DNA from 2 places in the Burkholderia gladioli genome. Region 2 is predicted to be linked to the other one. Evidence: riboswitches for the same ligand, from Rfam matches in the RefSeq annotation. Region 2 holds a riboswitch; the other holds the start of a gene.

Region 1 (4,382 bases), 850 kb from region 2:
GGGCGAAGGCGCGCGCCATGATTTCGGGATGCGTGGCCTGCGATACCGCCGTGTTCAGCAGCACGCCGTCGAAGCCCCATTCCATCACCTGGCAGGCATGCGAGGGCACGCCGAGCCCGGCGTCGACGATCAGCGGCACATCGGGCAGGCGCTCGCGCAGCACGCGCAGGCCATAGGGATTGACCACCCCCTTGCCGGTGCCGATCGGCGCCCCCCAGGGCATCAGCGCCTCGCAGCCGGCATCGAGCAGGCGGCGGCCGATCACCAGGTCCTCGGTGCAGTAAGGCAGCACCTTGAAGCCGTCCTTCACGAGCAGGCCGGCCGCCTCGATCAGGCCGACCGGATCGGGCTGCAGCGTGTAGTCATCGCCGATCAGCTCGAGCTTGATCCAGTCGGTCTCGAACACCTCGCGCGCCATTTGCGCGGTGTTGACCGCCTCGGCGACGCTCTGGCAGCCGGCCGTGTTCGGCAGCAGCGGCACCGCGTGGCGCTTGAGCAGGTCGAAGAAGCCTGCCTCGGCGGTGCCGGCGTTCATCTGCCGGCGCAGCGCGACGGTGACCATGCCGGGCAGCGAGGCGGCGATCGAGTCCGACAGCGATTGCAGCGACGGATAGCGCGAGGTGCCGAGCAGCACGCGGCTCTGGAACGGCGTGCCGTACAGCGTCAGCGCATCGGTGGTGGGAAGCGGCGTCATGGGAAAGTCCTGTAAGAATCGGTCGCGCGGGCCGGCGGGGCTCAGCCGCCCGCCACCGGGTGCACCACGTCGAGCCGGTCGCCGGCCGCGAGCGTGTGCGCGGCGTGCCGCGCGCGCGCCACGAAGGCGCCGTTGACGGCCACCGCGAACGGCGGCCTGGCCTGGTAGGCGGTGAGCGCGTCGGCCACGGTGGCACCGTCGGGGAGCGTCAGCGTCTGCTGGTTGATCTGGATGTCCATGGGGCAATCGTAGGGAGTGGGTCGGCGTCAGGCACGGGCCTGCGCCGTATCGGTCTCGGTCCGGAACAGCGCCGGCCAGCGCGCGACCGCGCGCCAGGCGGCCAGTGCCTCGGGCTCGGGCTGCCCGGCATTGCCGAGCGCGCCGCCGAACCAGGCCTGGACGAACTCGACGGCCGCCTGCGCGACCTCGGGCGCGATCATGAAGCCGTGCCGGTAGAGGCCGTTGACGGCCAGCGTGGCCTCGCCGCGCCAGGCGATCGCGGGCCGGTGGTCGGGCAGGGTCGGCCGGCACTGCGTGCCGAGCTCGAGGATGCGCGCCTCGCCGAAGCCGGGATGCACCGAGAAGGCCGCGCTCAGCAGTTCGAGCGCGGAACGCACGCTGACCGGCGACATGTCCTCGCCTTCGACCTCGGTCGCGCCGATCACGTAGAGATCGTCCTGCTTCGGCGCGATGTAGAGCGGATAACGTGGATGCAGCAGGCGCACCGGCCGCGTCAGATCGATGCCGGGCGCCCGCACGCGCGCCACCTCGCCGCGAATCCCGCGCAGCCCGGGCAGCACCGGCTTGGCGCCGAGCCCACGGCAATCGACGGTGAGCCGCGCGCGAGGTTCGGGCGCGTGCTTGACGGCGGTGTTCCAGTGGCATTGCACGCCGCGCTCGGCCAGGCCCGCGGCGAGCGCGGCGAGCGTCTGGCGGTTGTCGAGCTGGCCCTCGCGCGGCAGCAGCAGCCCGCGCGGGAAACGCCCGGCCAGCGCCGGTTCGGCCGCATCGAGCTGGGCTCCCGCGAGCGCGACGAAGCCGCCGTCGACGAGCTCGGCCGGCGCGTTGGCGCGCACGCGCCGCTCGAACAGCGGCGCCTCGGCGCGATCGGCCTGATGCCAGACCACCAGGGTGCCGTTGTGCTGGAAGAACACCGGCTCGGGCAACTCGGCCAGCCACTGCGGCCAGCGCGCCAGCGAGGCCGCGCCCAGCTCGGTGATCAACAGCTCGGCGCTGGCCGCCTCGGCCAGCGGCGCGAGCATCGCGGCGGCCACCCAGGCGGCAGCGCCCGTACCGGCCGCGTCGCCACGCTCGTAGAGCGCAACGCGCATGCCCAGCCCCGCCAGTCGCCAGGCGATCAGGCGACCGACCAGGCCGCCGCCCAGCACGGCGATATCGGGGCGCTCGCCGGCGGCGCGGCTCATCGCACGCGCTCCGCAGCGAGGTCGGCGCGAATGCCGTCGCCGGCAAGCACGCGAACGCAAGCCGGCCACGGCGGGCAGCACCGCGAAGCATCGGAATCAGGGGAAAACGGCTGGACGTGAAGAACGGGCATGGGCTCCTTCCGTGACGCGCGAGGGCGTGATCGAACGGACGAAACCGGCGGCCTGGGCCGACCGGGCGGCGCCCATGTCGAACCATCGCAATGGATGGCAAGAGCATGGCGACAGCGTGGAAACAGCGCGCGACCCGGTGGTATCGGAAACTTCCCGCGCCGGTATTACCCGGATCGGGTGCGAAGGGTCTCTCTCAGCCTTGCCGCCGCATCGCCCGAGGTCCGTTTCCGGCTCCGGCGGGCAGCAAAGCACCCCTGTTTCGTCAGGCGGCCATTAGACCACAGAAGCCCGGACGCTCGCAAACCGCGCCGCCGCATCGCGCGGCAGGCGGCGGCCGGTTCCGGCGAGGCCCCTGGCCGGGTACGGTGGTTCGGCGCCGATCTGCGCGCCGTCATGCGGTGCTGGCACAATGACCCCTGTTTCGGCCGGCCGCCGGATTCGCCCCGAGGGCGGCCCGGCGCGGTTAAGAGCCGTTTAAGCGAGGCGCCGCACAATCCGCGGCAAGCTGTCGCCAACTGGCACGATTTTGTTTGGATGCGCGGCCTGGCTCGCGCATCGCTTCGACAACCCGGCATCGCGCCCCCCAAACGCAGGAAACCCATGACGCCCTCGTCCCCCGCCGCCCGCGCCGCGAACGACGCGCCGCCCGACGACGCCCGCATCTCCGCGTGGAGCCTGATCAAGCCCTACTGGGTGTCCTCGGAATGGAAGCTGGCCTGGTCGCTGCTGATCGCGATCATCGCGATGAATCTCACGGTGGTCTGGATCAACGTCCGGCTCAATGCCTGGAACGGCGCCTTCTACAACGCGCTGCAGCAGAAGGACGCCGCCCAGGTGCCGCACCTGCTGATGATCTTCGCCGGCTACGCGTTCTCCTTCATCATCATCGCCGTCTACAGCCGCTACCTGCGACAGTTGCTGGGTTTCCGCTGGCGGCAATGGATCACCACCCAGGCGCTCGACGACTGGTTCGGCGACCGCGCCTTCTACCGCATCGAGCGCGACCGGCTGGCCGACAACCCCGACCAGCGGATCACCGACGACCTGAATTCGCTCGCCACCAGCACGCTGTCGCTGACGCTCGACCTGCTCTCGACGGTGGTCACGCTGTTCTCCTTCATCGTGATCCTCTGGTCGATCGCGGGCGCGGCGACCATCTCGCTGGGCGGCACCAGCTTCGTGATTCCCGGCTACATGGTCTGGGCCGCCGCGATCTACGCGCTGATCGGCTCCTACGTGACCTACAAGGCCGGCCATCCGCTGGTCTCGATCACCTACCAGCAGCAGCGCGTCGAGGCCGACCTGCGTTTCGGCCTGATCCGGATCCGCGAGAACGCCGAGCAGATCGCCTTCTACGACGGCATGTCGCGCGAGCGCCAGGGCGCGCTCGACCTGTTCGGCCATATCCGCGAGAACTGGCGGCGCGTGATGTCGATCACCAAGCGCATGACCTTCGTGATCAGCTTCTACGCCCAGCTCGCCAACATCTTCCCGATCGCCGTGGCCTCGCCGCGCTACTTCGCGGGCGCCTACTCGTTCGGCGTGCTGATGCAGATCGTCGGCGCCTTCGGCACCGTCAGCGACTCCTTCTCCTGGTTCGTGAACAGTTACGGCACCCTGGTGGACTGGCGCGCGACCGTCAATCGTCTGCGCGAATTCAAGCGCGTCACGCGCGCCTCGCACCTGAAGGAATCGATGTCGCCGGCCACCGAGCACGGCGGCATCAACCTGCATTACGTGGACGCGCAGAACCTCGCCACCCACGGCCTGCGTCTCGCCCTGCCCGACGGCAAGCCGCTGTCGCGCATCGAGGACATCAGCATCGAGCCGGGTTCGCGCTGGCTGGTACGCGGCCCCTCGGGCGCCGGCAAGAGCACGCTGATGCGCGCCATGGCGGGCCTCTGGCCGTTCGGCGAAGGCGCGATCGACGCGCCGGTCGGCGCCGCCATGATGTTCGTGCCGCAGCGCAGCTACCTGCCGATCGGCACGCTGAAGGGCGCGCTGGCCTATCCGTCGGCGGTGGAGCGCTTCAGCGACGAGGACTGCCGCGCGGCGCTGCGCGACAGCGGGCTGGAGGACTACGCCGGGCGCCTGGAGGAATCGGGCCACTGGACCCAGATCCTCTCGCCGGG
Region 2 (4,382 bases):
CAGGGTCTCGTCGTGGAATTCGCGCGCCTTGTCCGGATCGAGGCCGAGGTTGAACTGGTCTTCCCAGCGGAACTCGAAGCGCGCCTTGGACAGCGCGTTGTCGCGCACCTGCGCGCCCGGATGGCCCTTGGCCAGGTCGGCCGCGTGCGCCGCCAGCTTGTAGGTGATGATGCCTTCCTTGACGTCGTCCTTGTTCGGCAGGCCCAGGTGCTCCTTGGGCGTCACGTAGCAGAGCATCGCGGTGCCGAACCAGCCGATCATCGCCGCGCCGATGCCCGAGGTGATGTGGTCGTAGCCCGGCGCGATGTCGGTGGTCAGCGGCCCGAGCGTGTAGAACGGCGCTTCCTTGCACCAGTCGAGCTGCAGGTCCATGTTCTCCTTGATCAACTGCATCGGCACGTGGCCCGGGCCTTCGATCATCACCTGCACGTCGTGCTTCCAGGCGATCTGGGTGAGCTCGCCCAGCGTCTTGAGCTCGCCGAGCTGGGCCTCGTCGTTGGCGTCGTAGATCGAGCCGGGGCGCAGGCCGTCGCCGAGCGAGAAGCTCACGTCGTAGGCCTTCATGATTTCGCAGATGTCCTCGAAGTGCTCGTAGAGGAAGCTTTCCTTGTGATGCGCGAGGCACCACTTGGCCATGATCGAGCCGCCGCGCGAGACGATGCCCGTCATGCGGTTGGCGGTCAGCGGCACGTATTGCAGGCGCACGCCGGCGTGGATCGTGAAGTAGTCGACGCCTTGCTCGGCCTGCTCGATCAGCGTGTCGCGGAAGATTTCCCAGGTCAGGTCTTCCGCACGGCCGTTGACCTTCTCCAGCGCCTGGTAGATCGGCACCGTGCCGATCGGCACCGGGCTGTTGCGGATGATCCACTCGCGCGTCTCGTGGATGTGCTTGCCGGTGGACAGGTCCATCACCGTGTCGCCGCCCCAGCGGATCGCCCAGGTCATCTTGTCGACTTCCTCGCCGATCGAGGAGGTGACGGCCGAGTTGCCGATGTTGGCGTTGATCTTCACCAGGAAGTTGCGGCCGATGATCATCGGCTCCGATTCCGGGTGGTTGATGTTGGCGGGGATGATGGCGCGGCCGCGCGCGACTTCCTCGCGCACGAACTCGGGCGTGATCTCGCCCAGCGGGTTCTCGCCGAAGGCGGCGGCGCCGAAGGCCTGGCCGCGGTGCTGGCGGCCCATCATGGCGGCCAGCTTGGCGCCGTTCGGGCCGCTCGCCTCGAGGCTGGCGAGGTATTCGGCGCGGCGCTGGTTCTCGCGGATCGCGATGTATTCCATCTCGGGCGTGACGATGCCCTGGCGCGCGTAGTGCATCTGCGTCACGTTCCTGCCGGCCTGCGCGCGGCGCGGCTGGCGGTGCAGGCCGGGGAAGCGCAGCTCGGCGGTGGCCGCGTCGGCGGCGCGCTCGCGGCCGTAGGCGCTGCTCAGGCCGTCCAGCGTCTCGGTGTCGCCGCGCGACTCGATCCAGCCCTGGCGCAGCGCCGGCAGGCCCGAGCGGATGTCGATGCTGGCTTCCGGGTCGGTATAGGGGCCCGAGGTGTCGTAGACGTAGATCGGCGGATTCTTCTCGCCGCCGAAGCCGGTCGGCGTGTCCGCCTGCGTGATCTCGCGCATCGGCACGCGGATGTCGGGCTGCGAGCCCGTCACGTAGACCTTGCGGGAATTCGGCAGCGGGGCGATCGCGGCGGCGTCGACGCGGGCATCGGCGGACAGGAACTTCGGGTTGGCATTCATGCGGTCATCTCCTGATGTGGGGCGCTAAGCAGGAGACGAGAGAGGGCGGCAGGCCGGCCGGAGGTACCACGTGTGGCGAGGCCCGTACGCTTCCCTGCGCTGGCATTATCCAGATCAGGTTCAAAGGGTATTTCTCACCCGCGATGCGCCGCATTCCGAATGGCGCAACGCAGGACCCCCGCGTTAGCAAGGGCGAACGATACACCCGGACGGCCGAGGTTTCAACCGCTCGCTTGGCCGGCGCGCCGCCGAATTCGCCGGGCAGGGCCGGCGGGCTTGTCGCGCGGGGTTTTGCCGGGATGGCTCGAAACGCGGCGGTGGCTGTCGTTTCGCGGCAGATTCGCGTCGGGCCGCGACAAGGGCGAGCGGCGGTTGTCGCGCCGAAACGTCAGCGTCGAGCTTTTCCTGATTGACCCCGATTCGCCTTCCTGGCTGTCATGCATAATGCTTTCAAAGGCGCCGTCGGTCGCGGCGCGCCCATTCTTCTGGGTCAGTTCGACTTCTCCGGTTCCGTTCTCGACGACATGCCGTCCCGCTCGTTTTTCCCCACCGTATCGGCTTCGCGCCGGTCGCCCTCGCACGTCCGCATTTCCCGCCACGATGGTTTCGCCGCGCTGCCCGCCGCCTGGGCGATGGCTGCGGCTGCCGCTGCCATGCCGGGCCCTCGATCCATCCCGTCCTCCCGATCCGCCAACGAGCCGGGCTGAGCCATGACCCTGCTCGACCGTCTGCTCGCCATCGCGGGGCGAGTCCGCATCCGCCTGCCGCAAAGCCGCGGCGGGCGCATCGCGCTGGCGCTGGCCTTCATCTATTTCGTCTGGGGCTCGACCTACCTGGCGCTGCATATCGCGCTCGAGTCGTTTCCGCCGCTGCTGCTCTCGGGCATGCGCAACGGCCTGGCCGGCATCGGCCTGTTCGTGTTCGCGATGCGTCGCAAGCCGGTGATGCCCAGCCTGGTGGAGATCCGCAACGCCGGCATCGTCGGCACCATGCTGGTGGCGGCCTCCTCGGGGCTGATCGCGCTCGGCATGCGCACCGTCAGCAGCGGCTCGGCGGCCGTGATGGTGGCCACCGTGCCGCTGTTCGCCACCGTCATCGCCGCCATCGCCGGGCGCCAGGTCGCGCGCGGCGAGTGGGTGGCGGTTGGGCTGGGCATGGTCGGCATCGTGATCCTGAACTCGGGCGGGCCGTCCACGCCCGGCTCCACGCTGGGCAGCATCACGGTGCTGTGCGGCGGCCTGTTCTGGGCCGGCGGCGTGCATCTGTCGAGCCGCCTCAAGCTGCCCAGCGACCTGTTCCTGTCCACCTCGCTGCAGATCGGCCTGGGCGGCACCATGTCGACCATCGCCGCGATCTTCCTCGGCGAGCGCAGCGTGCAGTGGGCGGTGCTGCCGACCTTCGCGTTCCTGTACCTGATGATCTTCGGCACCATGATCGCGTATGTCGCCTACGGCTACCTGATCCGCAACACCAGCCCGGTGCTGGCCAGCAGCTGCATGTACGTGAACCCGATCGTCGCGGTGGCGCTGGGCGCGCTGCTGCTGGGCGAGCCGGTCACGGCCGCCACCGTGATCGCGACGCTGGCGATCCTCGGCAGCGTGGGCTTGTCCTTCGTCTGCGATCCGGCGCGCAAGGCGGTGAAGTAGGGCGCGCGGCCTCGGCCGGCTCGGGGCGGCCCCAGGCGGCCTGCTAGGCACGGATTCCTCAGGATCATGCCCGGGGCCGTGAGATTCAGGCTCGGGCAGCTTGGCCCGATTCGCGGGCATCCGCGTCCGCTGCCGGCTACCGGCAGCGCCTGCCGATTCACGGCAGCCGAGCCGGTAGGGCCTGGTTCGCGGCGGCCCGCTCCGCTCAGCCCCGGCGGCGCGCGCCGACGTGATGGATCGTGCCGGCCAGGCAGGCGAACAACAGCCCCACCACGCTCACGCCGAGCCATCCTCCGGCATGCCAGGCCTCGACACCCGCCGAGGAGCCGATCGCGCCGCCGATGAAATAACAGACCATGTAGACCGTGTTGACGCGGCTGCGCGCCTCGGGCTTGAGTGCGTAGATGCGCGACTGGTTCGAGATCTGCGCGGCCTGCACGCCCACGTCGAGCACGATCACGCCGATCACCAGCCCCGCCAGGGAACTGGCCGAGACCGCGAAGATCGCGAACGAGATCGCCACCAGCCAGATGCCTAGCGCGATCACCGCGTGCGGCCCGCGCTTGTCGGCCGACTTGCCGGCATAGGGCGCGGCCAGCGCGCCGGCCGCGCCGACCGCGCCGAACAGCCCGGCCGCCTGCGGCCCGTAATGGAAGGGCGCGCTGGCCAGCAGCAGGGTGAGCGCCGGCCAGAAGGCGCTGAACGCGGCGAACATGGCCGCGCCGGTGGCCGCCGCGTAACGCAGCTCGCGCAGCTCCACCGCCAGGTGCCAGAGCGAGGCCAGCAGCTGCGGATAGCGCAGCGTCGAGGTCGGCGTGCTGCGCGGCAGGCGCAGCATGATCACCACCGCCAGCGCCAGCAGCGCCGCCACCGAGGCGCAGAACACCGCGCGCCAGCCGAGATATTCGGCGATGAAGCCGGCCGCCGTGCGCGCCAGCAGGATCCCCAGCAGCAAGCCGCTCATCACCGTGCCGACCGCCGCGCCGCGTTCGGCCGGCG

The links. Region 2 has a riboswitch for thiamine pyrophosphate ahead of thiC (phosphomethylpyrimidine synthase ThiC). Riboswitches for the same ligand answer to the same signal wherever they lie in the genome.
Region 1: another riboswitch for thiamine pyrophosphate. It lies ahead of BM43_RS25470 (FAD-dependent oxidoreductase); the one in region 2 lies ahead of thiC (phosphomethylpyrimidine synthase ThiC).

Annotation. Positions count from the first base shown of each region.
Region 1 is NZ_CP009323.1:1,895,031-1,899,412, reverse strand. It holds gene BM43_RS25480 (thiazole synthase) at 1-694, opposite strand, end outside; gene thiS (sulfur carrier protein ThiS) at 736-933, opposite strand; gene BM43_RS25470 (FAD-dependent oxidoreductase) at 961-2,118, opposite strand; TPP riboswitch at 2,384-2,516, opposite strand; gene BM43_RS25465 (ABC transporter ATP-binding protein/permease) at 2,851-4,382, shown strand, end outside.
Region 2 is NZ_CP009323.1:2,743,029-2,747,410, forward strand. It holds gene thiC (phosphomethylpyrimidine synthase ThiC) at 1-1,737, opposite strand, end outside; TPP riboswitch at 1,811-1,927, opposite strand; gene BM43_RS41420 (hypothetical protein) at 2,228-2,392, opposite strand; gene BM43_RS29305 (EamA family transporter) at 2,448-3,383, shown strand; gene BM43_RS29310 (MFS transporter) at 3,589-4,382, opposite strand, start outside.